DNA from 4 places in the Nocardia sp. CA-151230 genome. Region 3 is predicted to be linked to each of the others. Evidence: riboswitches for the same ligand, from Rfam matches in the RefSeq annotation. Region 3 holds a riboswitch; each other region holds the start of a gene.
The links. Region 3 has a riboswitch for S-adenosylmethionine ahead of ACQP1O_RS04995 (bifunctional o-acetylhomoserine/o-acetylserine sulfhydrylase). Riboswitches for the same ligand answer to the same signal wherever they lie in the genome.
Positions count from the first base shown of each region.

Region 1: linked by a shared signal. The riboswitch ahead of ACQP1O_RS41080 (rhodanese-like domain-containing protein) and the one ahead of ACQP1O_RS04995 (bifunctional o-acetylhomoserine/o-acetylserine sulfhydrylase) in region 3 are both predicted to bind S-adenosylmethionine.
Region 2: linked by a shared signal. The riboswitch ahead of ACQP1O_RS01900 (aminotransferase class V-fold PLP-dependent enzyme) and the one ahead of ACQP1O_RS04995 (bifunctional o-acetylhomoserine/o-acetylserine sulfhydrylase) in region 3 are both predicted to bind S-adenosylmethionine.
Region 4: linked by a shared signal. The riboswitch ahead of ACQP1O_RS40620 (ABC transporter substrate-binding protein) and the one ahead of ACQP1O_RS04995 (bifunctional o-acetylhomoserine/o-acetylserine sulfhydrylase) in region 3 are both predicted to bind S-adenosylmethionine.

Region 1 is NZ_CP192061.1:8,766,807-8,774,485, reverse strand. Features, by position in the region: gene ACQP1O_RS41090 (FAD-dependent oxidoreductase) at 1-737, opposite strand, end outside; gene ACQP1O_RS41085 (Rv0361 family membrane protein) at 1,025-1,471, shown strand; SAM riboswitch class IV at 1,534-1,649, shown strand; gene ACQP1O_RS41080 (rhodanese-like domain-containing protein) at 1,664-2,086, shown strand; gene ACQP1O_RS41075 (O-succinylhomoserine sulfhydrylase) at 2,121-3,335, shown strand; gene ACQP1O_RS41070 (type 1 glutamine amidotransferase family protein) at 3,477-4,118, shown strand; gene ACQP1O_RS41065 (MarR family winged helix-turn-helix transcriptional regulator) at 4,115-4,576, shown strand; gene ACQP1O_RS41060 (HAD-IIA family hydrolase) at 4,577-5,335, opposite strand; gene fgd (glucose-6-phosphate dehydrogenase (coenzyme-F420)) at 5,634-6,641, shown strand; gene pta (phosphate acetyltransferase) at 6,765-7,679, shown strand, end outside.
Region 2 is NZ_CP192061.1:434,847-442,525, forward strand. Features, by position in the region: gene ACQP1O_RS01890 (DUF2752 domain-containing protein) at 74-532, shown strand; gene ACQP1O_RS01895 (hypothetical protein) at 551-739, shown strand; gene ACQP1O_RS01900 (aminotransferase class V-fold PLP-dependent enzyme) at 756-2,069, opposite strand; SAM riboswitch class IV at 2,126-2,239, opposite strand; gene ACQP1O_RS01905 (SAM-dependent methyltransferase) at 2,304-3,155, opposite strand; gene ACQP1O_RS01910 (MarR family winged helix-turn-helix transcriptional regulator) at 3,210-3,671, shown strand; gene ACQP1O_RS01915 (heme oxygenase (biliverdin-producing)) at 3,837-4,496, shown strand; gene ACQP1O_RS01920 (LysE family translocator) at 4,649-5,287, shown strand; gene ACQP1O_RS01925 (flavin reductase family protein) at 5,301-5,849, opposite strand; gene ACQP1O_RS01930 (YbaK/EbsC family protein) at 5,949-6,422, opposite strand; gene ACQP1O_RS01935 (2-oxo-4-hydroxy-4-carboxy-5-ureidoimidazoline decarboxylase) at 6,463-6,783, opposite strand; gene ACQP1O_RS01940 (crotonase/enoyl-CoA hydratase family protein) at 6,930-7,679, shown strand, end outside.
Region 3 is NZ_CP192061.1:1,151,213-1,158,891, reverse strand. Features, by position in the region: gene ACQP1O_RS05015 (FAD-binding oxidoreductase) at 1-324, opposite strand, end outside; gene ACQP1O_RS05010 (NADP-dependent isocitrate dehydrogenase) at 718-1,935, opposite strand; gene ACQP1O_RS05005 (MFS transporter) at 2,290-3,783, opposite strand; gene ACQP1O_RS05000 (TetR/AcrR family transcriptional regulator) at 3,922-4,632, shown strand; SAM riboswitch class IV at 4,645-4,756, shown strand; gene ACQP1O_RS04995 (bifunctional o-acetylhomoserine/o-acetylserine sulfhydrylase) at 4,853-6,202, shown strand; gene metX (homoserine O-acetyltransferase MetX) at 6,244-7,362, shown strand; gene ACQP1O_RS04985 (hypothetical protein) at 7,542-7,679, shown strand, end outside.
Region 4 is NZ_CP192061.1:8,667,754-8,675,432, forward strand. Features, by position in the region: gene ACQP1O_RS40615 (ABC transporter permease) at 1-700, opposite strand, end outside; gene ACQP1O_RS40620 (ABC transporter substrate-binding protein) at 701-1,861, opposite strand; SAM riboswitch class IV at 2,024-2,140, opposite strand; gene ACQP1O_RS40625 (LOG family protein) at 2,234-2,716, shown strand; gene ACQP1O_RS40630 (HAD family hydrolase) at 2,769-3,407, opposite strand; gene ACQP1O_RS40635 (GNAT family N-acetyltransferase) at 3,664-4,512, shown strand; gene ACQP1O_RS40640 (MarR family winged helix-turn-helix transcriptional regulator) at 4,533-4,946, opposite strand; gene ACQP1O_RS40645 (SRPBCC family protein) at 5,032-5,457, opposite strand; gene fusA (elongation factor G) at 5,615-7,615, opposite strand.

The sequences.
Region 1 (7,679 bases), 1.5 Mb from region 3:
TGCTTGGAGTGGCGGCGCGCGGCCTCGGAGCCCTCGTCGTAGTCGATGTCCTCGGGGTCGACGATGACCTCGATGGTCGGCGAGTGGTCGAGTTCGCGCAGCTCGAGCGGGGTGAACTTGGCCTGGGCCGGGCCGCGGCGGCCGAAGACGTGGACCTCGAGGGCCTTGTTGTCCTGCAGGCCCTCGTAGACGTTCGGCGGGATCTCGGTGGGCAGCAGTTCGTCGCCGGTCTTGGCGAGCACGCGGGCCACGTCGAGGGCGACGTTGCCGACACCGAGGACGGCGACCTTCTCCGCGTCCAGCGGCCAGGTGCGCGGGACGTCCGGGTGGCCGTCGTACCAGGACACGAAGTCGGCGGCGCCGTAGGAGCCGTCGAGATCGATGCCCGGCACCTCGAGGGCGCGGTCGGCGTTGGCGCCGGTGGAGAAGATGACCGCGTCGTAGAACTCACGCAGGTCCTCGAGGGTGATGTCGACGCCGTAGTCGATATTGCCGAGCAGGCGGACCTGCGGCTTGTCGAGGACCTTGTGCAGGGCGGTGATGATGCCCTTGATGCGCGGATGGTCGGGCGCGACGCCGTAGCGGATGAGGCCGAAGGGCGCGGGCATGCGCTCGTAGAGGTCGATGCTCACCTCGGCATCGGACTTCATCAAGGCATCGGCGGCGTAAATACCGGCCGGGCCTGCGCCCACGATCGCAATGCGTAGCGGGCGGGTCGCTGCACTCTGTTCGGTCATTCTTCCGCGCACCCTTTGGGTCGAAACTAACTTGTCGTCAAAACTCAGCCGTCGTTCTTAGCTTAGGCTAAGTTGACGCCCTGGCTTCGGTGACCGCCGTTGGCCCCCGACGCTGCAGCGTTGCTGCGTAGTCTTGCTATTCCCGCGCCTGGGGCGGAAATTCTGCTGATTCTATCGATGGCGCACGAGGCCCTTCACGCGCAGGGCCGTGAACTGTGGGAATGTCGAGGCCCGAACCGTGGGAATGCCGTGGCGGGCGAACGGCGGCGACCAGGCATGATCTACCCATGAGCGACGCCGAGGAGACAGTCGGGGAGACATCGGTTCCGATCGATCAGAACGAGGCCCGGAGCATGTGGCCGTTCCTGGTCGCGGCGGGAGTCATCGCGGTCGTGATCCTGGGCATCGTGATCGCGACGCTGGTCTCGCCGGTTGAGAAGAATGTCACAGATTCCGATCGGCTCTCGGTGGCCGCGGGCAACTTCATCAAGTCCCGTAGCGAGACCGGCAAGTACGATCCGGCCCTGTCCTGCAAGGGATTCGACGAGAACGCCTCGCCGCTGAAGAGCGCGGTCGCGGCCGGGGGGACCATCACGTTCGACAAGCTGGCCGACCCGGCCGTCGACGGTGAGAAGGCCACGGCGCAGGTCACTTTCACTGTTGCCGGCGCCCAATCCACCTCGATCTGGCACTTCACCCGGGAGAATTCCCGCTGGTTGGTCTGCAATTCGTGACAACGGCCGAAGTCGCGGCCGGGGTTTGACAGTGGGCCCATTTTTTCGGCAGTCTCAACCCAGGTCATGAGTACCAGCGTCAAGCCCCGGCTGGCTGGTCGGCAACCCTCCTCCGCGGTGGGGTGCTCCGGGTGACGACCTGGCCTCGCATCGGACAGCGGTGCGGCAAGTGCGGATTCACAGGAGGTACAAGTGAGCTACGCGGGTGACATCACGCCGAAGCAGGCGTGGGAACTGTTGCGCGACAACCCCGATGCGGTGCTGGTGGATGTGCGCACCGAAGCCGAGTGGCGGTTCGTCGGGGTGCCCGACACCAGCGGTATCGGCCGACCCACCGCGCTGATCGAGTGGGTGGACGTCTCCGGCACGCCCAATACCCGTTTCACCGACCAGCTGAAGCAGGCGCTCGGCGATCGCGGCCACGACTCGGCCGCGCCGGTCATCTTCATCTGTCGCTCCGGTCAGCGCTCCATCGGCGCGGCCACCGCCGCCACCACCCTGGGCATCGCCCCGTCCTTCAATGTGGTCGATGGCTTCGAGGGTGCGCTCGACGGTCAGGGGCATCGCGGCGGCACCGGCTGGCGCGCCGACGGCCTGCCCTGGCGTCAGTCATGAGTTTCGTGTCCGACCGGATCGCAGGGAGGCAGTCATGATCACCGGTGGTTCCTTCGACAAACCGCTTCCCGAGGGCGTCGGCCCGGCCACGCAGGCCGTGCGCGGCGGCATCCGGCGCTCCGGGTTCGACGAGACCTCCGAGGCGCTGTTCCTCAATTCGGGTTTCGTCTACGAGAGCGCCGAGGCGGCCGAGGCGTCCTTCACCGGCGATATCGAGCACTTCGTCTACTCCCGCTACGGCAACCCCACGGTCGCCATGTTCGAGGAGCGGCTGCGCCTGATCGACGGCGCGGAGGCCTGTTTCGCGACCGCCTCCGGCATGTCCGCGGTGTTCACCGCGCTGGGTGCGCTGCTCTCGGCGGGTGACCGCCTGGTGGCGGCGCGCAGCCTGTTCGGCTCCTGCTTCGTGGTGGCCAACGAGATCCTGCCGCGCTGGGGCGTGGAGACCGTCTTCGTGGACGGCGAGGATCTGGACCAGTGGGAGCAGGCGCTGTCGGTGCCGACCCAGGCGGTCTTCTTCGAGACCCCCTCCAATCCCATGCAGACCCTCACCGATGTGCGCGCGGTCTCCGATCTCGCGCACGCGGCGGGCGCGAAGGTGGTGCTGGACAACGTCTTCGCCACCCCGCTGCTGCAGCGCGGCTTCGACCTGGGCGCGGACATCACCGTGTACTCGGGCACCAAGCACATCGACGGACAGGGCCGGGTGCTCGGCGGCGCGATCCTCGGACCGCGGGACTACATCGACGGCCCGGTCAAGAACCTGATGCGCCACACCGGTCCGGCGATGAGCCCCTTCAATGCGTGGACGCTGCTCAAGGGCCTGGAGACCATGCCGCTGCGTCTGCGCCAGTCGGTGGACTCCGCGCTGAAGATCGCCGGGTTCCTGGAGACCCATCCCGCGGTGGCGTGGGTGAAGTACCCGTTCCTGTCCTCGCACCCGCAGTACGAGCTGGCGAAGCGTCAGATGTCCGGCGGCGGCACGGTGATCACCTTCGAGCTGAAGGCCGCGGAGAACGAGGCCAAGAAGCGGGCTTTCGAGGTGCTCAACCGCCTGCGCATCGTCGACATCTCCAACAACCTCGGCGATGCGAAGACGCTGATCACGCATCCGGCCACCACCACCCACCGGGCGATGGGCCCGGAAGGCCGTGCGGCCGTGGGGATTACCGATGGCGTGCTGCGCATCTCCATCGGGCTCGAGGATGTGGAGGACCTGCTCAATGACCTGGACCAGGCGCTGAGCTGATCCGGCGAGTATTCGACCGGGCCGGAACCCATTGGGTTCCGGCCCTTTTCGTGCTCAGGGGGTCGAGGGGTCCGGGAACAGCCCCTGAGAGTCATCCAGCGTTGATTGACAGCATGCTGTCAAATATGACAGCATGCTGTCATGATGAAGACAGTCCACATGGCCGTGTACGACACCTTCTCGGACTGGGAGGTCGGGCATGCGACCGCACACATCAATCGCGAACTCTGGCACCGCGAGCCGGGAACCTGGCAGGTGAAGACGGTCGCCCTCGGCGCCGAGCCGATCACCTCGATGGGCGGCATGCGGGTCCTGCCCGATCTGATTCTCGATGATCTGAAGCCCGCCGACAGCGCCATGCTGATCCTGCCGGGACTCGAAAACGAGCAGCATCCCGAGACACCGGCGGCCTTCGCGCGCAAGGCCCGGGAGTTTCTGGCGGCCGGGGTTCCGGTGGCGGCGATCTGCGGCGCGACCTTCGGGCTGGCGCAGGAGGGCCTGCTGGACGGTCGGCGGCACACCAGCAATGACGCGGGATACCTTGCCTACAGCGGATATTCGGGTGGCGAGCACTATGTTCGGGCGCCCGCGGTCACCGACGGTGACCTGATCACCGCGACCGGCACCCGGCCGGTCGATTTCGCCCGCGAGATCTTCGCGCGCCTGGGTATCTACGAGCCGCACGTGCTGGAGTCCTGGTACCAGCTGTACGGAAACAATGATCCCGCAGGCTTCTACGCGTTGTTCGAGTACGAGCAGCAGCGCGCGGCGGCCGCGCAATGACCCGCACCGCCCAGCAGCTGTTCGGGGCCGCGGCCGTCACATCGTTCAAGCTGAACGGCCAATTCCTCTCGATCGCGGAGGAATTGGCCAAGCCGTCCGGGATCACGGTCGCGTGGTGGCAGGTGCTCGGCGCGATTCTGCACGAACCGCTCCCGGTGGCCGGTATCGCCCGCGAAATGGGTATCACCCGCCAGAGTGTGCAGCGCATCGCGGATGTGCTGGCGGACAAGGGATTCGTGGAATACCGCCCCAATCCGGCGCACCGGCGCGCGAAGCTGGTGGCCATCACCGAGGCGGGTCACGACGCGGTGCGGCGGATCGACCCGCAGCACGCGGCCATGGCGAAACGGCTTGTCGCGCACCTGGGTATCGAGCAGCTCGCCCACATCGTGGACGCGCTGACGACCCTGTCGGCCGCCCTCGACGCACTCGAGGGCGACGCGACGGGCGCGGCCTGACTACAGCGCGAACGGGTCCTTGGTCTTGCCGACCAGGGCGGCCACCGAGGGCAGGATGGTGGTCGGGCGGTACGGGAACTGCTCGACCAGGGCCGGGGTGGAGATACCGGTGGTGACCAGGATGGTCCGCATGCCCGCCTCCAGGCCCGCGATGACGTCGGTGTCCATCCGGTCGCCGATCATGACGGTGGACTGCGAGTGCGCGCCGAGGCGGCGCAGCGCCGAGCGCATCATGAGCGAGTTGGGCTTGCCCACGTAGTACGGCTGCTTGCCGGTGGCCTGGGTGATGAGGGCCGCGACCGAGCCGGTGGCCGGGAGGATGCCCTCGCGCGAGGGTCCGGTGGCGTCCGGGTTGGTGGCGATGAAGCGCGCGCCCCCCGCAATGAGCCGGATGGCGCGGGTGATCGCTTCGAAAGAGTAGGTGCGGGTTTCGCCGAGGACCACGTAGTCCGGGTCGGAATCGGTGAGGACGTAACCGATTTCGTGCAGCGCGGTGGTGAGGCCGGATTCGCCGACCACGTAGGCGGTGCCCTCGGGCCGCTGGTCCTTGAGGAAGGTCGCGGTGGCCAGCGCGGAGGTCCAGATCGATTCCGCCGGAATGTCGAGGCCGGTGTGCGCGAGCCTGGCCTGCAGGTCGCGCGCGGTGTAGATCGAATTGTTGGTGAGCACCAGGAACGGAATGTCGTTGTCGCGCAGTTCGGCGAGGAACTGATCGGCCCCGGGCACCATGTGATTCTCGTGCACGAGGACGCCGTCCATGTCGGTCAGATAGGAGAGGATCGGTTCAGCGCTCGAGTTGGTCACGCGCACATTCTCCGCTATCCCGGGACCGAACGCTCATATATTCCTGCTCTAGTCGACCGTCTGACCGGTTTCATCCTCGGAATACCGTCCGCCGACCCGGGGTTCGATCCCTTGGGTGTGACCCCTGCCGCACCACGTTTCACCGCTGACCTATCGTGCGAGGTAAGACCGTTCGCGATGCCCGGTGTCGCGGCGGTCGTGCGGGAGGTTGGCCCGCACAGCTCGAGCGCAGCATGGCGACAGGAGTGCCCAGGTGAAAGACCTCAAGCTCGGTTACAAGGCGTCCGCGGAACAGTTCGGCCCCCGCGAACTGGTGGAGCTCGCGGTGGAGGCGGAGGCGCACGGCCTCGACAGCGCCACCGTCTCCGACCATTTCCAGCCGTGGCGGCACAATGGCGGGCACGCCCCGTTCTCGCTGGCCTTCCTGGCCGCGGTGGGCGAGCGCACCAAGCGCATTCAGCTCGGCACCTCGGTGCTGACCCCGACCTTCCGCTACAATCCCGCGGTCATCGCGCAGGCCTTCGCCACCATGGGCTGCCTGTACCCGGATCGCATCATGCTCGGCGTCGGCTCGGGTGAGGCGCTGAACGAGATCGCCACCGGATTCCAGGGCGAATGGCCGGAGTTCAAGGAGCGTTTCGCGCGGCTGCGCGAGTCGGTGGACCTGATGCGCGCGCTGTGGACGGGCGAGCGGGTGGACTTCGACGGCCAGTACTACAAGACCGTCGGCGCCTCGATCTACGACGTGCCCAAGGGCGGCATCCCGGTCTACATCGCCGCAGGCGGCCCGCTGGTGGCCCGCTATGCCGGCCGCGCGGGTGACGGTTTCATCTGCACCTCCGGCAAGGGCATGGATCTCTACACCGAGAAGCTGATGCCCGCCGTCGCGGAGGGCGCCGCCAAGGCCGGCCGTTCCGTCGACGACATCGACCGCATGATCGAGATCAAGATCTCCTACGACACCGATCCCGTTCTGGCACTGGAGAACACCCGCTTCTGGGCCCCGCTCTCGCTGACCGCGGAGCAGAAGCACTCCATCACCGATCCCATCGAGATGGAGGCGGCCGCCGACGCGCTGCCGATCGAGCAGATCGCCAAGCGCTGGATCGTGGCCAGCGATCCGGATCAGGCGGTCGAGCAGATCAAGCCGTACCTGGACGCGGGCCTGAACCACCTGGTCTTCCACGCGCCCGGCCATGATCAGCGCCGGTTCCTGGATCTGTTCCAGCGCGATCTGGCGCCCCGCCTGCGCGCCCTCTGAGCCGGTTCACGCAGCGGCACACGGGGACGGGCGACCCTTGCGGTAGTCCGTCCCCGAATATTCGCGGCCGGGTAACCGGGTAGGCGCGGAAATCAGCCCATAACGGTCGGTAGGCTTTCGCCCATGGCTGCCACACCGGTTTCCAGTGTGTACATCGCGTCCCCCGAGGGCGACACCGGCAAGTCGACGGTGGCGCTCGGTGTCCTGCAGGCCCTCGCGGCCACCACGCCGCGGGTGGGCGTGTTCCGGCCGATCACCAGGTCCGCGATCGGGCGCGACTACATTCTCGAGCTGCTGCTCGAGCACTCCACCTCCGATGTCGACTACGACCAGGCCATCGGCGTCACCTACGAACAGGTGCACGAGGATCCGGACGCGGCGATCAGCGAGATCGTCATGCGGTACCACGCGGTCGCCAAGCAGTGCGACGCGGTGCTCATCGTCGGCTCGGACTACACCGATGTCGCCAGCCCCAGCGAACTGCGCTACAACGCCCGAATCGCGGTGAACCTCGGCGCGCCCGTGCTGCTGGTGGTGCGCGGAATGGGCCGGACCCCTGAGGAATTGGGCCAGCTGGTGGAGCTGTGCCGCGCCGAGCTGGCGGCCGAGCACGCCAAGCTGGTGGCGGTGATCGCCAACCGGTGCGAGCCCGGGCAGCTGGAAGCCGATGCCGCCGCCCTGAAGCAGGCCTGCGCCGTGCCGTCCTGGGCGCTGCCCGAGGTGCCGCTGCTGCAGGCGCCCACCATGGAGGAGCTGCGCGAGGCCATCGGCGGCGAACTCTACAGCGGCGACCCGGAACTCATGCAGCGCGAGGCGCTCGAGGTGATCGTCGGCGGCATGACCGCCGAGCACATTCTGGAACGCCTCACCGACGGCGTCGCCGTCATCACCCCCGGTGACCGCTCCGATGTGCTGCTCGCGCTGGTGAACGCCCATGAGGCGGAGGGCTTTCCGTCGCTGGCCGGCATCATCATGAACGGCGGCATGCTGCCCGAGTCGTCCATCGCGCGACTGATGGCGGGCCTCAAACCCAAGCTG
Region 2 (7,679 bases), 720 kb from region 3:
AAGCAGGCTCGACTTCTCCCGGGTGCGAAGTTCGGTGCGACCTGGCAGGGCGGTGGTGGTGCGGCTACCGTTGATGGTCGTGGACACCACGGCAGCAGCAGTCATGGAAACGCCCGCCCGGCTGCGGTGGCTCGGCGTCGGGCTACCGCTGCTGACCGGTGGGGCGGCGGCCGGCGGGCTGGCGCTGCTGCACTTCCGGGATCCGCACGTGCAGGGGTCCTACGGGGTGTGCCCGTTCTACGAACTGACCGGATACTGGTGCCCCGGCTGCGGCGGGTTGCGCGGGCTGCACAACCTCACCGATGGCCGGATCCTCGACGCCATCCACAGCAATGTGCTGCTGCTCCCGCTGACATTGGGCTTCATCGCCTGGTGGGGCGCCTGGGTGGTGCGCGGGTGGCGGGGCAATCCGGTGCCGCCGCGACTACCGCAGGTGCTGCCCAGGTACGCGGTGTGGGTGGCGCTGGCATTTCTCCTGGTCTTCACGGTTGTGCGGAACACACCGTGGGGTAGTTGGATCGCGCCCGTTTAGGCGGGGCATGCTCTGCGTATGAGCGATTCGCTGAAGGAGCGCGTGCGGCAGAAGCTGATCCGGCAGCTCGAGGAGGATGGGCCGCCGGACCCCGATCAGGAGGACACCCGGCAGCTCTCCGTGCAAGTCGACCTCGATGCGCTCGACGCGGTGGCCGAGGACGATCCACTCGTCGAGGTGCTCGCGGCCCGTTACATGGTGCCCTGACCGGCTTCCGGCCGGTTCAGAAACCGCAGGCAGCCCCGCCCGCGGCCGAACTGCCGAAGGGGCGGGTCTCGGGGACCGGGTTCCAATGTCCCTCGGTGCGGGCGTAATTCCACGCCGGGCCGCGCGCCACCAGGGTGGCGATGGCGTCGACGAGGCGGTCGACATCGGCGGCGGTGGTGCCCAGGCCGATGCTGGCGCGCAGGGCGGCATCGACCCCGAGGCGGGACAGCAGCGGGTGAGCGCAGAAGCGGCCGTCGCGCACCCCGATGCCGTGCTCGGCGGAGAGATAGGCGGCCACCTGGCCGGGCTCGAAGCCGTCGACGGTGAAGGCGACAATGCCGACCGCGTCGGTGCTGTCGCGCCAGATCCGCAGGAAGTTCACGCCCGGAACGGTTTTCAGGCCGTAGCGCAGGCGGTGGGTGAGGTACTGCTCGTGCTCGATCACGGTGGTCTCGTCCAGCTCGGCGAGAGCGTCGCAGGCCGCGGCCAGGGCGGCGACGCCCAGCACGTTCGGGGAACCGGCCTCGTGGCGCTGCGGGGCGGGGGCCCATTCGACAACCTCGGTGCTCACCGAGCGCACCGCGCCGCCGCCGGCCAGGTAGGGCTCGGCCGCGTCCAGCCAGTCCCGGCGGCCGACCAGCACGCCCGCGCCGAACGGGGCGTAGGTCTTGTGGCCGGAGAAGGCCAGGTAGTCGATGCCGGTGGTGAGCAGGTCGATTCGGCGGTGCGGGGCCAGCTGTGCGGCGTCCACCAGGATGCGGGTACCGCACTGATGGGCGATCCAGGCCAGCCGCTCCAGCGGCAGCAGTTCGCCGGTCACATTGGAGGCGCCCGTAACAGCCAGCAGCGCAGCGGGTTTCGAGCACAGCTCGGCGACCAGGCGCTGGATGGTCTCCTCGATGGTGTCCGCGACCGGAACCACCCGGCGGCCGCGCCGGGTCCAGGGCAGCAGGTTGGCGTGGTGCTCCACATCCAGCACGACGGTGTCACCCGGCACACAGGCGGCGAGCAGGTTCAGTGAGTCGGTGGTGTTGCGGGTGAAGACCACCACCTGGTCGTCGGTCGCGTTCAGGAAGCGGGCGACCGAACCGCGGGCCGACTCGTAGCAGTCGGTGGAGACCCGGGAAGCGTAACCCGCGCCGCGGTGCACGCTGGCGTAGTAGGGCAGCAGGTCCGCGACCCGGTCGGTGACCTGCCGCAATGCGGGTGCGCTGGCGGCGTAGTCGAAGTTGGCGTAGCCGGCCGTCCCGCCCTGGACGAGCGGGACTCGCAGGTCACAGCCGGAGACGGCGGCGAGGGCGGCACAGGTCTGGTCGGCGAAAGCAGTCATCACGAAATCCCGTCGGGTTCATGGACACGCGATCGGGGAAACAGGAATCGATCGAGAGTCCGCGCTTGCCGCGCCCGGTCGGACGTCGGCCCGGTCGTCACCCGGAGCACCCCACCGCGGAGGAGGGTTGCCGACCAGCAAGCCGGGGCTTCGCACTGGTACTCATGACCTGATTGCAGAGACTCGCAGACGCGTCGCGGGCTTGTCAACCCTGACCGGCGTGGCCCGGCGGGGTCAGACCTTCTCGGCCCAGACGCATCGTTCGAGGTCCGGAACCCGTTCGCCGCCCCGGCCGGCGGGTGCGAGAAAGCGCTCGGTGTATTCCGCACCGCCGACCTGTTCGAGCTCGCGCCAGCCGTATTCGGCGAGCAGTCCGGACACCGCGCCGGGATGCAGCCCGAAGCGCCAGATACCTTGCCCAGCAACGAATCTGCGGTAGGCCGACTCGCATCCGTCGAGGTTCGAACCGTCGAGAAAGTCCTGCCGGATGTAGCTGAAGATCAGGCTGCTGCCCGCGGGCGCGGTGGCGAGCGCCGCGAAGGTGGCGCGCACGGCCTGCTCGGTCAGGTACTGGGTCACGCCCTCCCAAAGGAACAGGGTCGTCGACTCGGCGCGGTATCCGGACTCGGCCAGCGCGGTGGCGAGGGGCTGGCGCTCGAAGTCGATCGGGATCGGAACGACGGCGCCCGGCAGTGGGATTCGCCGCTGCTTGAGTGCGATGTTCACCGGCAGGTCCACCTCGAAGGCCGGTATCCCTGCCGGTGCGGCCAGGCGGCAGGCACGGGTGTCGAGGCCTGCGCCGAGTACGACCAGGGCTGCGGCGCCGTCGCGGAGGACGGCTGCGGTCCGCTCGTCGAAGTACCTCTTGCGGCAGGCCAGGCTGTTCCAGATGCCGGGATCCTGCCGGTCCATCACCCCGCGCAGCCAGCGCCGGGCGCGTGGCCGGCGCACCAGCGGGCGCAGCCCGGCGGGCAGCATTCGGATGGCGAGATCGTCTGTGAGTAAACGGTTTTCCGTGGGTTCGGCGTTCTCGGTCGCGGCGATGAGCATGGGGATCAGGGAGGTGCTGGCGGCTCTGTCGGCCATGGTGGCGCTACTCTTTCTGCATCCGACAAGTATCTGAACAAAGGCAGTAGTTGCATGGATGCAGATAAATATACGCTGCTGTCGCAGGGCAGCGCCGCCTATCGCGAGTACCTGACCGCGCAGGCCGTGGTCGCCCACACCACCGCGCAGGCGCTCGGGCTCGGCCCGACCGACTTCTTCGCGCTGAACCTGATCGCGCTGGCCGGATCCATGACCGCGGGCGAGCTGGCCGACCGCACCGGGCTGTCCACCGGTGCGGTCACCCGGCTGGTGGACCGGCTCGAGCGGGCCGGATATGTCCGGCGGGTGGCCGATCCGGCCGATCGGCGGAAGGTGGTGATCGAACCCGCGCCGGATCCGGGCGGCCGGATCGATGCCGTCCTCGCGCCGCAGCGGACGCGGATGGCGGAGGTGTTCGCCGATTACGGGCCGCAGCAGCTCGAGGTGCTGTTCGACTATTTCGCGCGGGCCGCCGGCGCACTGCGGGAGACCGCACATCAACTGCAGCGGCCCTGAGAGGGTGTGGTGAACAGCACACCCGTTTCGGAAAAATCGTCCGAAAGTTGGATCGGGTGGGCCGCAAAGTTCGAATCGCGCGATCGTTGCTGGGGCGTATGGTCGGAGTCGAAGTTAGGGTAGCCAAAGTGGTGTGCCCCCGAGTTGACCACGAGGAGCCCGACCATGCTGGAGACCAGCACCCCGTTCTCGACGCTCATTCGCACCGCGACCGAGCAGCAGCACAACGAGGCGGAACACTCCACGTTCATGCGCGACATGCTCGGCGGACAGCTCGGCGTGGAGGCCTTCTACCGGTACACCGCCCAGCTCTGGTTCGTCTACGCCGCTCTCGAAAAGCACTCCGCCGCACTGGCTTCCGACCGGGTCGCGGGCCCGTTCGTCAAGCCCGAACTGGCGCGGCTGGCCTCGCTGGAGGCCGACCTGGCCCACCTCGGTGGGGCGAACTGGCGCGATGAACTGAGCGCGCTGCCCGCCACCGCCGCCTACGCCGCCCGCATCGAGGAGTGCGCGGGCGACTGGCCGGCCGGCTATGTCGTCCACCACTACACCCGCTACCTGGGTGATCTCTCCGGCGGCCAGGTCATTCGCGGTACCGCCGAGAAGCTGTGGGACCTGCCCAAGAAGGGCGACGGCGTGCGGTTCTACGTCTTCGAGGACATCGCCAACCCGGCCGCGTTCAAGCGCGACTACCGCGAGGCCCTCGACCGGCTTCCCCTCGACGGCCCCGAGGTCGATCGCGTACTCGACGAGGCGCGACTGGCGTTCACGATGAACACTGACCTGTTCCGTGAGCTGGGTGCGGAATTCAGCGCGCGGAACTGAAACTCGCAACCCCGAAGGTCGCCGACCCCCGTTGATCGACAGGGGCGGCGGCCTTCGTCATTCCCGGGGGCGTCGTCGACCCTGTTCGTCGGGGGCAGGGTCGGCGATCTCACCCTTGCGCCGGGCCGTGGTGATGGGTTGCCATGGAGGGCATGAGTTTTCCGCTGCTACTGAGTTTCGTGGGGTTGTGTGTGCTGCTCGCGCTCACACCGGGGCCGGATACCTTTCTGGTACTGCGATTCTCGATGGCCGGATCGCGACCCGGAATCGCGGCCGCGGTGGGCTCGGCGTTCGGTGGGATCGTGTGGGCCACCGTGGTCGCGGCCGGGGTCGCGGCGCTGCTGGAGCAGTCGGCGACCGCGTATCGCACGCTCAAGGTGATCGGCGGAATCTACCTGGTGTACCTGGGCGTTCGGGCGCTGCTGGCGCATCGGCGCGGGCCGGGTGCGGCGGCCGGCGGGGCGGATGTCGTGGCGGCGCAGGGTGAGCCGGCGTCCCTGCGCTCGGCGTTCGCTGCCGGATTGCTGTCGTGTGTCTTCAATCCGAAGGTGGGGTTGTTCTACCTCGCGGTGCTGCCGCAGTTCCTGACCCAGGTGACTTTCCTCAACACGCTCACGCTCGGGGCCATCGAATCCAGTGTCGCGGCAATCGAAATGATCCTGCTGGCGGTGGCGGCCGCGCGGGCGGTGGAGTTGCTGCGACGGCCGCGCGTCCGGGTGCGGCTGGAGCAGGCGAGCGCGGCGATCCTGGCGGCGCTGGGCATCGGCACGGCGGCCTCGGCCGCGGCCTGAGTCGGCGCCGGAGTCAGTCGGCGATCTCGGCGCGGTGGTACGCGCCGTTGTAATACACCAGCGGGCCGACCGCCGGGGAGTTCTCGGTTTTGTCGTGCACCTGGGTGACCAGGCCGATGACCAGGGTGTGGTCGCCGATCGGGAGGAGCTGATGGACCGTGGCGCGGACCCAGATGGGGGTGCCGTGCAGGACGGGTTCGCCGGTGCCGAGCGTCGTCCACAGGGATCGGTCGGTAAAACGCTCCTCGGCGGTCCGGCTGAACCGCTGGGCCAGATGCTTCTGATGCTCGCCCAGGAAATGCACCACCAGCGATTCGGCCCGCACCATGGCCTCGATGCTCGAGGAGGTCTCGGCGATATTGAACGAGATGAGCGGCGGCTGCGCGGAGAGCGACGCGAACGAGGTGGCGGTGAAGCCCACGGGACCCTGATCGGACTCGAGCGTGACGATGGTGACCCCGGCCGGATAGTGCCGCATGGCAGCGCGGTACTGCTGCGCGGTAATACCGCTCAGATCGTCGGGCACGTGTAGCTCGGTGCCGGGCGTCGGGGAATCGCTCACGTCACGAAACTACGTGGTCGAGCGCCCGGTTATTCCACCCTGTAAGAAATTCCTCGGTTCACGCCGGTGGCAGCGCTCGGCCCGCGCCGGTGATGAAGCTCAGTCCACATCGATGGCCAGGCCCGCGGTGATCCGGACCAGTTCCCCGAAGGTGGTGCGGAACAGTGTGTTCGGATGTCCGCCCGCGGCCCACAACTCCTGATACCGCGACAACGCCGTGTCGACGAAGGTCGGCAGATTGGTGGGGTGCCCGAGCGGGGCGACACCCCCGATGGGCTGCCCGGTCACCTCGCGGACCATGGCCGCGGGCGCCCGGGAGAGCGTACCCTCGAGGCGCTCCCCGGTGCGGCTCAGATGCACCTGGTGCGCGCCGGACACCAGCAGCAGCACCGGATCGTCGTCGAGCAGGAAGACCAGCGATTTGGTGATCGCCCCGACGGTCACGCCGAGCGCGTCGGCGGCTTCCTGCGCGGTGTGGGTGGGACTGGGCTGGGTGATGATCACCCCGTGATGGCCGCGCGCGATCAAGGTGTCGGAGACCTTCGACGCGACCGGTGGCAGGGACCTGCGCATGGCAACCAGGGTAGAGCGATTGCGGTGGATGTGCCGGGGATCAGTAGTCGGGATAGCCCTCCTCCGGGCCCAGCAGCTCGGTGAGGCGGTCGCGCACGATCGGGGCCAGCTCCTCGACGGTGCGCTGCGAAACCCACTGGTGCGCACAGGAATCGAAGACCCGTTCCAGGTCGATCGCGGACAGGGCGTGCAGCTCCGCCGCGGCGGCCGTCTGGAGTGCGGCGTAACCCGGGTACGGGCGGCCGTCGGCGATCTTCTGGGCCCAGGTGACATTGCAGCAGCATTCGTACAGGGCATGAATCGCGCGGCGGCGGGGGAGCGTATTGAAGCGGTCGAGGCCGATTCCGTGATGCATCAACATCCAGACCTCACACACGGGACGGGCGAGTTGTGCGGACCCGCTAATCGTCCGCCGGAAAGCGGTTCGAAGACACTGGGACGCAGCAGATTTAGCACAGGATTAACACCGGCCCGACACGCCCCCGGCACCCCCGATACGCTGGACCGATGACCGAATGGAAGGCTTTCGAGGTCGAAAGCAAGGACCACATCGCCCAGGTGACGCTCACCGGTCCCGGCAAGGGCAATGCCATGGGCCCCGACTTCTGGCGCGAACTGCCGCTGATCTTCGGCGAACTCGACGCCGACCCGGACATCCGCGCCATCGTGCTCACCGGATCCGGCCGGCACTTCTCCTACGGCCTGGACCTGCCGGCCATGAGCCCGCTCTTCGGGCCGCTGCTGGCCGACAGGGCGCTCGCCGGGCCGCGCACCGACTTCCTCAAGCACGTGCGCAGCATGCAGGACTCCGTCACCGCGGTCGCCGACTGCGTCAAGCCGGTCATCGCGGCGATCTCCGGCTGGTGCATCGGCGGCGGACTGGACCTCATCGCCGCCGCGGATGTCCGCCTGGCCAGCGCCGACGCGAAGTTCAGCCTGCGCGAGGCCAAGGTGGCCATCGTCGCCGACATCGGCTCGCTGCACCGGCTGCCGGGCATCATCGGCGAGGGGCACGTGCGTGAACTCGCCTACACCGGCAAGGACATCGACGCGGCCCGCGCCGAGAAGATCGGCCTGATCAACGACGTGTACGCCGACCAGCAGGCCGTACTGGACGCCGCCCACGCCATGGCGCGCGAGATCGCCGCCAACCCGCCCCTGGTGGTGCAGGGCATCAAGGACGTCCTCGACCAGCCCAAGCGCGGCAGGATCGCCGACGGGCTGCGCTATGTGTCGGCCTGGAACTCGGCATTCCTG
Region 3 (7,679 bases):
CGCCACCCCCGCCTGCACCCGTGCCACCCGCGCCGCGGGGTCGATCTCGATCCCGTCCAGCGCCCGGGTCGTCACCAGCACGGTCCCGTCCGCCGACGAGGAGGGGCTGTGCCCCGTCGCCCGCGTGCTCAGTGGCAGCTCGGCCGCCGCCGCGAACCGCACCAGCGCCGCGGCGTCGGCCGCGTCCGCGACCTCCACCACCGCCGAAACCCGCTGCCGCACGGCGAGATTCCACGGGGTGCTCGCCTGTTCGAAACCCTCGTCCCCGGGTACCAGCACCCGGCCCCGCACCACAGTGCGCAGTTCGCCACCGATCGCCGTCATCGCTCCTCCTTCGCCGCCGCGCGTACCGCGGCCGAACCCCATCTGTCACAGGGGTATTGACCGTTCGATCGGGTGCGTTAACCCGTTGGCACGCGGCCATGCTGGCAAGGACCGTGTGAACGTTTCGTGATCACGGCCGGCAGAACCCCGAAAACAGTTCGGGCACCCGCCCACCCACCGGTTCCGATGGGGGCAGGTGCCCGTGTGGCGCGGTGGATGGTCCTGGCCGGGACTGTGGTCCCGGCCGCCATCTTCACCGCTTCGCGCTGTTCACGTTCGTCGGCGCGTGGGAGCATGCGCTCCTGGGTTTTCAGGGGTGGCCCCTGAACAACCTCTTGCCCTTGGGGTTTCAGGGGCTTGCCCCTGAGAGTCCCGAGAGCTGGGATCTTCTTTCTAGCGCAGCTCGCGAGCCAGGTTGGCGTCCAGCACGCCGAGGAACTCCTCGGTGGTCAGGTAGCCCTGGTCGCCGCCGACCAGCAGCGCGAGGTCCTTGGTCATCTGGCCGGACTCGACCGTCTTGATGACGACATCCTCGAGCGTCTGGGCGAAGCCGATCACCTCGGGGGTGTTGTCCAGCTTGCCGCGGTGGGCCAGGCCACGCGTCCACGCGAAGATCGAGGCGATCGGGTTGGTGGAGGTGGGCTTGCCCTGCTGGTGCTGACGGTAGTGCCGGGTCACGGTGCCGTGCGCCGCCTCGGCCTCACAGGTGCGGCCGTCCGGGGTGAGCAGCACGGAGGTCATCAGACCCAGCGAGCCGAAGCCTTGCGCCACGGTGTCGGACTGCACATCGCCGTCGTAGTTCTTGCAGGCCCAGACGTAGCCACCCTCCCACTTGAGCGCGGAGGCGACCATGTCGTCGATCAGGCGGTGCTCGTAGGTGAGACCGGCCGCGTCGAACTCTTCCTTGAACTCGGTCTCGTACACCTCCTGGAAGGTGTCCTTGAACATGCCGTCGTAGGCCTTGAGGATGGTGTTCTTGGTCGACATGTACACCGGGTAGTTCTGCTGCAGGCCGTAGTTCAGCGAGGCCCGCGCGAAGTCCCGGATCGAGTCCTTGAAGTTGTACATGCCCATGATCACGCCGCCGTCTTCCGGCATGCGGACGACCTCGTGCTGGATCGGCTCGGAGCCGTCCTCGGGCGTGAAGGTCAGGGTGACGGTGCCCGCCTGGTGCACCTTGAAATCGGTGGCGCGGTACTGGTCACCGAAGGCGTGGCGGCCGATGATGATCGGCTTGGTCCAGCCCGGGACCAGACGCGGCACATTGGAGATGATGATCGGCGCACGGAAGATGGTGCCGCCGAGGATGTTGCGGATGGTGCCGTTCGGCGACCGCCACATCTTCTTCAGACCGAACTCCGTGACGCGGGCCTCATCCGGGGTGATCGTCGCGCACTTCACACCCACGCCGTGCTTCTTGATGGCGTTGGCGGCGTCGATGGTCACCTGATCATCGGTCTTGTCGCGGTACTCGATGCCGAGGTCGTAATACTCGAGGTTCACATCGAGATACGGGTTGATCAGTTTGTCCTTGATGAACTGCCAGATGATCCGGGTCATCTCGTCGCCATCGAGTTCGACGACGGTCCCTTCAACCTTGATCTTGGACATGGATCTTCGTGTCCTCCTAGGAAGGTGGTGCTCCCATTGCACGGCCGGTGAGCACCGCTTGTAGCGGACCCCAGCTGTTCAACAGACAACGTATACGCATGGCGCTCGGCACGGGACCTGTGGTGCCAAGTCCACGTACGCTGTGGCGTCAAGCAAGACAAGCGTACTGCTGCTATCGATCTCACCGCTCGGGTGGCCCCCGCTGTGCGGGATTCAGTGCGGTTACCGATAAGTAGCTTTTCGCGTGACTTTACGCACTTTCCAGGATGCGAAAACCCGCGGCCCGCGGCAACCCCCAAACCCGCGGACCGCGGGATATATGTTGTCGCGACCCGCGGGTGAATAGTCGGCCGGTCAGACGCCCACGTGCACGTGCTCGGAACCTTCGAGCAGATTTTCCGGCTTGTCCCGCACCATGAACGCGATGATCGGAATGGTCACCAGGAAGAACCCCGCGCCGATCAGGAACGCGATGTCATAGGAATGAATCGCGGCCCGGGCCATCACGTGGTCGACGCCCGGATTGTTCTTCGCGAACCGCTCGGCCACCTGCACCGCGATCGTCGACAGCAGCGCGGTGCCGATCGCGCCGCCCACCTGCTGCGCGGCATTGAGCAGCGCGCTGGCGACACCGGAGTCACGCTCCTCGACCTGGTGCAGCGCCGTGGTCTGCATGGCCACGAACAGCCCGCCCATGCCGAGCGCGATAAGAATCACTGCCGGCAGCACGCCCCCGGCGTAGCTGTCCCCGAAGCTCAGCCGCGACAGGTACAGCAGCCCGGCCATGCCCAGCACCGAACCGGTGATCATGAGCGGCCGCGGCCCGATCCGCGGCAGCAGCCCGCTCGCGACGCCCGCGGAGACGACGATGCCGATCGGGAAGGGCAGGAACGCCACCCCCGCCTTCAGCGCCGACCAGCCCAGCGTGATCTGGAAGTAGTAGCTCATGTTGATGAACATGGCGAACATGGCGATCGGCAGCAGCAGCGCCACCAGGAACGAGCCGCCCCGGTTGATCTCCCCCGGAATACGCAGCGGCAGTAGCGGATTCGACGAGCGCCGCTCGATGGCGACGAAGGCGGCCAGCAGCGCGACGCCCGCGATCAGCAGGGCCAGGGTGGTGCTCGCGGTCCAGCCGTCGGAGGCCGCGCGGCTGAAGCCGTAGACCACCGAGACCAGGCCGAGCGTGGCGGTCACCGCGCCGGGCAGGTCATAGCCGCCGGTGCGCGGCGCGGGCACGTCCCGGACCACGAAGGCGAGTGCGCCCAGGAAGGCGATCAGCGCGATCGGGGCGTTGACCAGCAGGCACCAGCGCCAGTTGGCGTATTCGGTGAGCGCCCCGCCCACGATCAGGCCGATGGCCGCGCCACCCGCGGACACACCCGCGAAGACGCCGAAGGCGCGAGCACGCTCCCTGGCCTCGGTGAAGGTGACCGACACCAGTGACAGCGCGGCCGGCGCGAGCAGGGCGGCGAACGCGCCCTGCAGCCCGCGCCCGGCGAAGAGTTCCGCGCCGTTCTGCGCGAGCCCGGCCAGCGCCGACGCGCCGGCGAAGCCGACCAGGCCGATCAGGAACATGCGGCGGCGGCCCAGGTAGTCGGCGAGGCGGCCGCCGAGCAGCAGCAGGCCGCCGAAGATCAGCGTGTAGGCGGTGAGCACCCACTGCCGGTCGCCGTCGCTGATGCCCAGGTCACGCTGGGCGAAAGGCATGGAGATGGTGACGATGGTGGCGTCCAGCACCACCATCAGCTGGGCGATAGCGAGTACGCCCAGGGCCCACCAGCGCGCAGCTCCGCGCCGGTCGGCGCTTTGTGATCGGTCTTCGAGTGTTGTTGTCGCGGCGGTCATGTCGTCTCCTCACGGACGGTCGGGAACACCCTCGACAATCTTGACCCCTGAGGCCAATTGACGTCAAGAGAAATTTGTCGCACTGCGACAGTTGGCATAATGGGACACGAGAAGCGCTCGAACCCTTACCATGGAGGTATGTCGGAGTTGTCAACTCACCTCGGTGTGATCGCACGTCACCGGCCGGGCCTGCGTGAGCGGAAGAAGGAACAGACCCGGGCGCGGATCATCGACGTCGCCCTGCGGCTGTGCGACGACCAGGGCTTCGACGCCACCACCGTGGAACAGATCGCCGACGAGGCCGACGTCTCGCCGCGCACCGTGAACCGGTACTTCGACAGCAAGGAAGACATCGTCATCGCGCCCATCGCCGACTGGGCGCGGGCACACGCGGATGCGCTGCGCGAGCAGCCGAGCACCGGCAACGAGCTGAAAGCGCTGCTGGACAGCTTCCTGGCCATCGTGGACCGCGTGGTCGACCACGACGAACCGCTGCCCTTCCGCTGGTTCCAGCAAATGCAGCGCATCATCCGGTCCACCGCCGCGGTACGGGCGTGCAGCATGGCCGCCACCGAGAACAAGACCGAGCAGACCGCGCAGGTGCTGGCCGAACGCCTCGGCACCACCGTCGCAGATCTGCGAGTTCGGTTGCTGCTCGGCACCTTCCACGCCATCATGCGGGCCGGCACCGAATCGGACTTCGATTCCGGCTTCGCCGACGAGCGTCTGATCGCGTCACCGCGCCGCATGGCGGAGGCCGTGGTCGGCGCGTATCACGAATTCGTTCGCACCTGCGCGGAGCCCGCTGTGGCCAGCCCCACTTCCGAAACACCGGCGTCCGCCCGCTAGAATCGCGCGACAGGTCAAGAGCATCAGCGTTAAGGCCCCGGCTTGCTGATCGGCAACCCTCCAGCTGCGGTGGGGTGCTCCGGGTGCAGACCCGGCGTTCGAAGGCCGAACGCAAGCGCAACTAGGAGGTCTACCGAAATGTGTTGGTGTCGAAGCCCATTCGCCTCTCGATAACATCAAACTTCCGCCACTCGGCGACCTTGTTTTTGGAGCAGAACACATGAGTGACTCGACCGCGCCCGCGGCCGTCTCGGCTGACGGCAACCTGGATCCGGCCGGCTGGTCCTTCGAGACCAAGCAGATTCACGCCGGACAGGCTCCCGATCCGGCCACCGGAGCCCGCGCCCTGCCCATCTACCAGACCACCTCCTACGCCTTCCGCGACACCGATCACGCCGCCGCGCTGTTCGGGCTCGCCGAGCCGGGCAATATCTACACCCGCATCATGAACCCCACCCAGGACGCGGTGGAGCAGCGCATCGCCGCGCTCGAGGGCGGTGTGGCCGCGCTGCTGCTGGCCTCCGGTCAGGCCGCGGAGACCTACGCGATCCTGAATCTGGCGCAGGCCGGCGACCACATCGTGGCCAGCCCGCACCTGTACGGCGGCACCTACAACCTGCTGCACTACTCGCTGCCCAAGCTGGGCATCGAGGTCAGCTTCGTCGAGGATCCGGACGATCTCGAGCAGTGGCGCACGGCCGTGCGGCCCAACACCAAGGCGTTCTACGGGGAGACGGTCGCCAATCCGAGCAGCTCGGTGCTCGACATCCCGGGCATCGCCGAGGTCGCGCACGCGGCGGGCGTGCCGCTGATCGTGGACAACACCGTCGCCACGCCGTACCTGATCCAGCCGCTGCGACTGGGCGCGGACATCGTCGTGCACTCGGCCACCAAATACCTGGGCGGGCACGGCTCCGCGGTCGCGGGCGTGATCGTGGACGGCGGCAACTTCGACTGGACCGTGCGGGACGCGGCGGGTGAGTCCCGCTTCCCGGGTTTCACCACCCCGGATCCCAGCTACCACGGCGCCGTGTTCGCCGATCTCGGCGCGCCGGCCTACGCGCTCAAGGCGCGGGTACAGTTGCTGCGCGATCTGGGTGCGGCGGTGTCGCCGTTCAACGCCTTCCTCATCGCGCAGGGCATCGAGACGCTGAGCCTGCGCGTCGAGCGGCACGTGGCCAATGCCCAGGCCGTGGCCGAGTTCCTGGCCGAGCAGCCCGGCGTCGAGAAGGTCTACTACGCAGGACTGCCCAGCTCCCAGTGGTTCGAGCGGGGCAAACAGCTGGCACCCAAGGGCGTCGGCGCCATCGTCTCCTTCGAGCTGGCCGGTGGCGTGGACGCCGGCAAGAAGTTCGTGGAGGCGCTGGTGCTGCACAGCCACGTCGCTAACATCGGCGATGTGCGCTCGCTCGTCATCCACCCGGCCTCCACCACGCATTCCCAGCTGACTCCCGCCGAACAACTGGCGTCCGGTGTCACACCTGGTCTGGTCCGGTTGGCCGTGGGTATCGAGGGGATCGGCGACATCCTGGCGGATCTGCGCGCCGGACTGACGGCGGCGGCAAATTGACCGTGAACATCGAATCGAACACGGCCCGGCACGCGGCGGAGCTGCTGTTGCCGCCGCCCGACGGGACGCTCGGCAGCATTGCCATCGGGGATATCGAGCTCGAGACCGGAGCCGTCATTCCCGATGTCACGCTGGCTGTGCAGCGGTGGGGCGAACTATCGGCGAACGCGGACAACGTGGTGCTCGTGGAGCACGCGCTGACCGGTGATTCGCACGTGGTGGGCCCCGCCGACGTGCACCACGGCCAGGCCGGCTGGTGGGACGGCATCGTGGGTCCCGGCGCGCCGGTGGACACCCGCGAGTGGTGTGTCATCGCCACCAATGTGCTCGGCGGCTGTAAGGGCAGCACCGGGCCGTCGTCGCTGGCGGCGGACGGAAAACCCTGGGGCGCAAGGTTTCCCGAGATCTCCATCCGCGATCAGGTGGCCGCCGAGATCACGCTGTTCGACCTGCTCGGCATCGACCGCCTGGCCGCCGTGGTGGGCGGCTCCATGGGCGGCATGCGGGTGCTGGAATGGATGGTCGCCCGGCCCGAGCGGGTCGGGGCGGCCCTGGTGCTGGCGGTCGGCCCGCGCGGCACCGCCGACCAGATCGGCACCCAGACCACCCAGATCGCGGCCATCACGGCCGATCCGGACTGGCAGGGCGGCAACTACCACGGCACCGGGCGCGCCCCGATGACCGGCATGGGCATCGCCCGGCGCATCGCGCACCTGACCTATCGCACCGAGTTCGAGCTCGACCACCGCTTCGAGAACCATGCCCAGGGCGATGAGGACCCGTGGGCGGGTGGGCGTTACGCGGTGCAGAGCTATCTGGAGTACCAGGCCGACAAGCTGATCTCACGGTTCGACCCGGCCACCTATGTGCTGCTCACCGAGGCCATGAACCGCCACGACGTGGGCCGCGGCCGCGGCGGTATCGCGGCGGCGCTGGGGTCCACGCCGGTGCCGTGCGTGGTCGGCGGGGTGGACTCGGATCGGCTGTACCCGCTGCGCACCCTGCAGGAGCTGGCCGATCTGCTGCCGGGTTCCAAGGGGCTGGAGATCATCCGGTCCCGGGACGGCCACGACGGGTTCCTGACCGAGACCGAGGCGGTCGGCAAGCTCATGCTGGAGACGATGGACCTGGCCCGCACCCTGCGCGAGTCGGACCGCTGAAACAACGCTGCCCGTCCGCTGCATCTCCGCTGCCTCACCGGAGGCGCGTTACCTCGCGTATCGTGTCCGTTTCGCGCGAATTGCCGTGACGCGCTTCCGGTTTCGCGCACATGACACCTCCGTAACCGTCAGCCCGGAATACGTGTGCGCGAGGCTCGGCACCCGTAATGTATTCAGGCATGACCGCCGCATTCGATGACATGGATCTACGCGATCTCGTCGATCTGCTCTCCGAGGACGAGCAGCGTGAACTTCGCCCGGCCATACTCCGTGTCCTGCACAGACTCCCCGACCAGGAAGTGTTGCGCCGCGAGCTC
Region 4 (7,679 bases), 1.6 Mb from region 3:
ACCCCAGCCCGCCGATGGTGGCGGCCACGAATCCGGTCATGCCGACGATGCCGCCGCTGGTCGGCGAGATATTGGAGTTGTAGAGGCCGACGAAGACACCCGCCAGCCCGCCCAGTCCGGAGGCGATGGCGAAGGCCAGCGACTGCACCCGGCCGACGCCGATGCCCATCTGCGCGGCGGCGTCCGGGTCCTGCGCGGTGGCGCGAATGGCCAGGCCGTGGCGGCTGTAGCGCAGGAAGGCCCACAGTCCCGCCATCACCGTGAGGGTGAGGGCGAACATGACCACATCGGAGGTGCCGAACCGCACCCCGCCGACCCGGAAGTTGTTGGTGGGCAAGACCTGTGGGAAGGGCCGGGTGTCGGGCCCGAACACCAGGGCGACCACGTTCTCGATGATCAGCCCGACCGCCACCGTCGCCAGCAGGGCGGCAATGGCCGGGGCCCGCCGCAGCGGCCGCACCGCCAGGATGTCGATCCCGACGCCGACCAAGGCCGTCGCCGCCACCACCACGATCAACGCGGCCCACCAGGGCACGCCGTGCTGGGCGATCAGCCACCAGCCCAGCACCGAACCGAACGCGAAGATCGAGCCGTGCGCGAAGTTGATGACATTGCTGACCCCGAAGATGAGGGTGATGCCCACGGCGATGAGCGCGTACGCATTGCCGTGCACCAGACCCGCAATGAGCGTGTCGAACATCTATTTGGCGCTTCCGACCGGCACGAATTTGCCGCTGCGCAGTTCCAGCTCGATCGGCTTCACGCCGCTGGGCCGCCGCGTCTGCTGGTCGAAGGCGAAGGTGCCCAGCCCGATTCCGTCGAAGTCCTTGATCTCGCGCAGGCCCTTCAGCACGCCCTCGCGGGTGGCGCCGCCGGTCTTGGCGGCCTTCACCAGCACGTTCAGCGCGTCGTAGGCGTAGACGTTGAAATCGCCCGGGTCCGTATCGAACTTGGCCCGGAACTTGGTGACGAAGCTCTGGATCTTCGGGCTCGGATCCGACGGCGTGAAGACGCCGTTCACGATGTCGCCCTCGGCCGCCGCACCCGCCAGACCGATGAACTGCGGGGTGTTCTGGCCGGCGAAGAGCTGCCCGGTGAACCCGACATCACGCAGCTGCTTGACCACCAGCGCACCGTCCGGGCCGTAACCGAGGTGTACGAAGGCGTCCGGGTTGGCGTCGCGGCCCTTGATCAGCACCGGCCGGAAGTCCTGCGAATCCGGCAGGATGGCCGAGGAGTAGGCGATCTCGATGCCCTTCTCCTTGGCGAACTGTTCGAAGAATTTGAAAGCCTGCTTGCCCCAGTCGGTTTCGAGGTAGACGACGGAGACCTTCTTCGCCTTGGACCGCACCCACTCGGCATTGCGTTCCATGTACACGTCCAGCGTGATGGACGGGCTCCACGAGTAGTCGCCGCCCTTGGTGAAATCCACCGAGGAGTTGGTGAACCCGTACTGCACCAGCTTGCCGCGGTTGTACACCGGCGAAGCCGCGATGGAGGCGGGCGAGGAGAAGTCGCCGAGCTCGGCGATGATCGACTTGTCGCCCACGAACTTGGTGGCGATCGGCACCGTCTGCTTCGGATCCGACTGCGAATCCTCCCATTTCAGCGCGACCTTCTTGCCGTCGATACCGCCCGCCGCATTGATCTCGTCCAGGGCCAGGTCGAAGCCCTGCTGCCAGAGCCGCCCGTACTCGGCCGACCCGCCCGTCTTCGGGCCCGACACTCCGAAGTACACGGTGTCCGACTTGCTGTCCGACGACTCGTTCCCGCACGCCGACAGCAGCCCCGCCACCGCGGTCGCCGCCGCCACACCCACCAAAACCCGGAATCCACGCGACCCGGACCAGTTCCTGCTCATTGCTACCTCTGCACTCGTGCACCGACACCGCGCCGGGGCATGGGGACTCGACCGCGACCGCCGAAGGCGTACGGTGCGGGAAAGAGAATCGCCCGCATGGAATTCGGGCGCTGGGCCTCAGCCGTTGGCCGGGCAGCATCCAGACATGGACCGTGCTCCTTCGACTAGCGCTTGCGGGGTCCGCGTGGACGCCGCCTGGTCGTCACCCGGGGCACCCCACCGCCGCGCGAGGGTTGCCGATCAGCGAGCCGGGGCTCGAACATGCTGATACTCGTGACCGTGGGCAGAACGGTAGCCGCGGCCACCCCGCGCTGACACCATTCGAATCACCCTGATGCCAACGACCCGACCGCACCGAGGAGAGGAAAGCCCTTGCCACCCCTGCAAATTGCCGTCTGCGGCCCCAGTACCTGTACCGACACCGAGTCCACGGCCGCGCGCGAGGTGGGCCGACTGCTGGCCGCGGCGGGTGCGACCGTGCTGTGCGGCGGCGGCTCGGGTGTGATGGCCGCCGTCGCCGAGGGCGCCTCCGGCGCAGGCGGACTCGTCCTCGGCATCCGCCCCGACACGGACCGTGACGCGGCCTGCCCCGGCCTGTCCGCGGCGATCTACACGAATCTGGGCGAGGCCCGCAATGCCATCCTGGTGGCATCGGCCGACGCGGTCATCGTCATCGGCGGCTCGTGGGGCACCCTGTCCGAGCTGGCATTGGCCAACCACCGCGGCATCCCCGTCGTATCACTGCACAGCTGGCAGGTACGCGACGCCGACGGCCACGCGGTCGACGCCTCGATCCCCGCCCTCGACCCCTCGCACGCCGTGGCGCTCGCCCTCGCCCCGCCGATCTATCCGTGAACGCCTGGACCGCGGTCGGCCGGTGCGCCGAGAACGGTTGCGAGTCAACCGGTTACGGGGCGAGGTGGGCGGCCAGCCAACCCGGGAACTCGGTCAGATCGCCGAGCACCACATCCGCGCCCGCGGCCGAGAGTTCCTCGGCCGCATAGGGCCCGGTGGTCACCGCCACCGACACCGCTTCGGCCACCTTGGCCGCCCGCACATCGCCGAGATGGTCCCCCACATAGATCGAGGCCCCACGCTCTCGCAGCACCTCGCCCTTCTCCTCCGCCCAGGCCCCGCCGACCAATTCGTCGACCGCCAGCCCGAGATGATCGAGATGCAATTGCGCGTGCGGCCCGTTCTTCGCCGTGATCACCAGCACCCGCCCACCGGCCCGATGCACCGCCGCCAGCGCGTCGACCACCCCCGGCAGATGCTCCGCCGCATGCACCGCCAGATCCGGATACAACTCCCGGTACATCGCGACGATCCCAGGCACCTCGTGCTCCGGAAACCACTGCGCCGCCTCGTGCGCCAGCGGCGGCCCGAGCCGCGACACCACCAACTCCGAATCGATCGCCACCCCGGTCCTGGCGGCCACCGCATCCCACACCGCCGCAATCCCCGGCCGCGAATCGATCAGCGTCATATCCAGGTCGAACCCGACCACCAGCCCACCGGCGACTGCACCCGAACGATCAACACGCACCCCCAGACCCTACGACCCGCCCCGCCCCACCCGACCACGGCCACCGTCGCACCCACTCAGGACCGTGCGGCTCGACACCCACCGGCCGCGCCGGCGCACCGGTGCAGCCCGGCCGCCGAGGAGGTCCGCACCACTCGCGCTCGCCCGGGCTGCGGCATTCATGGGATCCGGCAGGGCCGTGACGACCTGGGCCGCACGCTCGCCCGGGCGGAAATTCGCGGGCGTGTCCGTCGCGCCCCGAATTAGGCTCGGGCGCATGCCGAGTAATCAGGGAACGCTTTTCTGTGGGACGGAGCTGGCGGCGCGGATCGAGCGGGTCGAAGCGGAGCTCATCGCCAAGGGCAGTGCGGCAGCCGCGGACCGGGCGGGAGTCGATGCGGGGTTCGTACTACCGGTGGCGGGCGGGGTGGCATCCTTCGCCGAGGACGGGTCGCCGCTGAACAAGGTGGCCGGGCTCGGGTTCGCGGGGATACCCGAGGCGTCGGAACTCGACGAGATCGAGCGGTTGTTCGCGGCACGGAAGACGCCGGTGCAGGCCGAGATCTCGCAGCTCGGCGATCCGGGTGTCGGCGAACTCCTCACCGCGCGCGGGTATCTACTGGTGTCGTTCGAGAACGTGCTCGGGCTGGAGCTCGGCGGCGAGCGTGCTGCGGTGGTCGCCGATGGTGTCGATGTGAAGCCCAGCGGCGAGGACGAGTTCGACACCTGGCTCGAGGTGGTCGCGGAGGGTTTCGCGCATCCCGATACCCAGGGTGTGGCGTCGCACGAGGAATTTCCGGCCGATGTCATCGCCCGGGCCATGCGGGATCTCGCCGGGGCGGCGGGGGTGCGGCGGTATCTCGCCCGGCGTGACGGGCGGGTCGCGGGCGGGGCGAGCCTGCGCATGTCCCAGGGCGTCGCCCAACTGACCGGCGCGGCAACCGATCCCCCGCATCGGCGGCACGGTGTGCAGTCGTCGCTGCTGTCGGTGCGCCTCGCCGAGGCGACCGCGGCGGGCTGCGATATCGCGGTGGTGACCACCCAGCCCGGCTCGAAGTCCCAGCAGAACGTGCAACGGCTGGGCTTCGGGCTGCTCTACACACGGGCAATCCTGGTCAAGCCCTGATCGGACCGGTCACTCCCGGATCAACCCGGCAGCCGGTGTGCGGCAATCGGTTTCAGGTGTTCGCGCAGCAGGTCGCCATCGTCGCCGAAGAGCTGGGCGTCGGTATCGACGGCGGTCTGCACACCCTGGCTCACCAGTTCCCGTCCGGCGGAGGCCAGTTCGATGCGCAGGACGCGGGCGTCGGCCGGATCGGCGCGGCGGAGGAGCAGGCCGCGCTCCTCCAACCCCCGAATCACCTTGGACGCCATCATCCGATCCGAACCGGACATGTCGGCCACCTGCTGCTGGGTCGGCAGCTCGCCCTCCCGGCTCAGCCAGCCCGCCGAGGCCAGCAGGTTGAACTGGGTGGGGGTGAGGCCGAGCGGGCGTAGATTGCGCTCCAGCGTCGCCCGCCACTCCAGCGCGGCGTGGTGCAACCAGAAGCCCGGACTCATCAGCGGTCCCCGCGGCACGCCACGCGCCTGCCGCGAAGTTTCCGGCGTCCGCCCCGATGATGTTTCCGGGGCCCGCCCCGATGATTCAGCCACGCCGTAGCGCCTCCTGCTCCAGTGCCGCGAAGGTCAGCGGCATGTCCGCGCGCATGGCCTTCTCCCAGACGAGTTTGAACAAGGGCCCGAACAACCCGTGCACCTCGACATTCTCGGCCACCCGCACGGTGCCGTCGCCGAGGGCCTCGTAGGTGCGGTGGCCGCGCAGCTTCCCGAACGGGATGCCCGCCTCACTGGTCCACGACTGTCCCGGCTCCACGGCCACGATGGTGAACGGCCCCGCCGGCGCCCCCTTCGGCTTGACCCATCCGGTGGTCCCGGCCGCGAACTCGCCATCGATGCGGGACTTCTCCTCGTGCGGGTCCCACTCCGACCAGCGGGCCACATCGGTGGCGACCGCCCAGATCTTGTCGATGTCGCCGGTGATCACGGCCTCTTCGGTGAACGAGTACATCATGACTGCCATCTCCCCTCGGGAATTCTGTTGTTGCGACAACAGTAACCGTAGTCGCGACAACAATCAACCCCTTCGGTCGTTCGGCAGCCGCACCCGACAACGGGGCCCGATGACGGACGGCATCGACATGCCGCCGCCACCGGGCCCCGGTCACCCCCTACGAGGCGAGGGCGTAGCCCAGCGGGCGCGTGGTGAACGTGCCCCGGCCCTGTGTGCGACTGCGCAAACGGGTTGCGTAGCCGAACAATTCGGCCAGCGGCACCGTGGCCGTCACCACCACGACGCCGGGGCGGGCGACCGAACCGGTGACCCGGCCGCGCCGGGCGGCGAGGTCACCGAGCACCGCGCCGACATGGGCCTCCGGCACGGTCACTGTCAGCTCCACCAGCGGCTCGAGCACCGCCATGGTGCTGGCGCGCAGGGCTTCCCGCAGCCCCAGGCGGCCCGCGGTGCGGAACGCCAGCTCCGACGAATCCTTCGAATGCGTCGCGCCATCGGTGAGCGTGACCCGGACCCCGGTGACCGGATGACCCGCGAGCGGACCCTCCGAAAGGGCGTCCCGGCAGCCGGCCTCCACCGCGCGGACGAACTCGGCCGGCACCCGGCCACCGAACACCGTCGACTCGAACTCGAATCCCGTTGCCCCGGGCTCGGATTCACGCAGTGGCTGCACATCGAGCACGATGTGCGCCCACTGCCCGGCCCCGCCGTCCTGCTTGGCGTGCCGGTAGGTCAGGTCCCGGACGCCGCGCACCACGGTCTCCCGGTACGCCACCTGCGGCCTGCCCACGGTCACGCCGAGCCCGCGGTCGCGGCGCAGCTTCTCCACCACGACCTCGAGGTGCAGTTCGCCCAGTCCGGCCAGCAGGGTCTGCCCGGTCTCCGGGTCGGTCCGCACCGTCAGGGACGGGTCCTCCTCGGCCACCCGGGCCAGGGCCACCGCCAGCTTCTCGGAGTCTGCGCTGGTCCGCGCCTCGACCGCCACCGACACCACCGGCTCGGCGGGAGCCGGTGGTTCCAGCAGCACCGGGGCGTCCGGTGCGCACACGGTCGCGCCGACCCGCACGGCCTTCGGGCCGACCAGCGCGACGATGTCGCCCGCCACCGCGGCCTCGACCTCCGCGTGCCGGTCCGCCTGCACCCGCAGGATGCGCGCGACCCGCTCGCGACGACCACCGCCCACGTCCAGCACGGTGTCGCCCTTCCGCAGGACGCCCGAGTAGACGCGCACGAACGTGAGCCGCCCGGTCGGGGTGGCATGCACCTTGAAGGCCAGTGCCGCACAGGGTTCCGCCGGATCGGCGGCGCGCACGGCGTCACCGGCCCCGACCGCGGGCCGGTCCAGCGGCGACGGCAGATACGCGACCACGGCGTCGAGCAGCGGCTCGATGCCGATATCGCGGTAGGCCGCGCCGCACAGCACCGGAACCACCGCGCCGCCGAGGGTGAGCTCCCGCAACGCGGCGGTCAGGGTCTCGGCGGACAGGCCGGAGCGCTCGACGAACTCCTCCAGCGCCGCCGAATTCCGCTCCGCCACCGCCTCTTCCAGTTCCCGTCGGCGTTGCGCCACCTCGTCCGCAAGGCGATCCGGAACCGGGCCCGTCACGAGGCCGTTCTCCCACGTGAGGGCACGCAGGCGAACCAGATCCACCACGCCGGTGAACGAGTCGCCGCTGTACACAGGCAGCTGGACGAGCACCGGAATCGGATGCAGCCGTTCGCGAATCGAGGCGACCGCGGCCGTCAGGTCGGCTCCGGCGCGATCCATCTTGTTGACGAACGCGATCCGGGGCACGCCGTAGCGGTCGGCGCGCCGCCACACCGATTCGCTCTGCGGCTCCACCCCCGCCACGGCGTCGAAAACCGCCACCGCGCCGTCCAATACCCGCAGGGATCGCTCGACCTCATCGGAGAAGTCGACGTGCCCCGGGGTGTCGATGACGCTGAGCCGGTGCCCGGCCCACTCGCAGCTCACGGCCGCCGCGAAGATGGTGATGCCCCGATCCCGTTCCTGTGGATCGAAATCGGTGACGGTGGTGCCGTCGTGCACCTCGCCGCGCTTGTGGGTGATCCCGGTGAGAAACAGCATCCGCTCGGTCACCGTGGTCTTCCCGGCATCCACATGCGCGAGAATCCCGAGATTACGAACGATTGCCAAAGTTTGTCGAGAAATATTGGTACGCACGGTTATACGTCCTTCGTGCTGATCCGGAACAGAACAG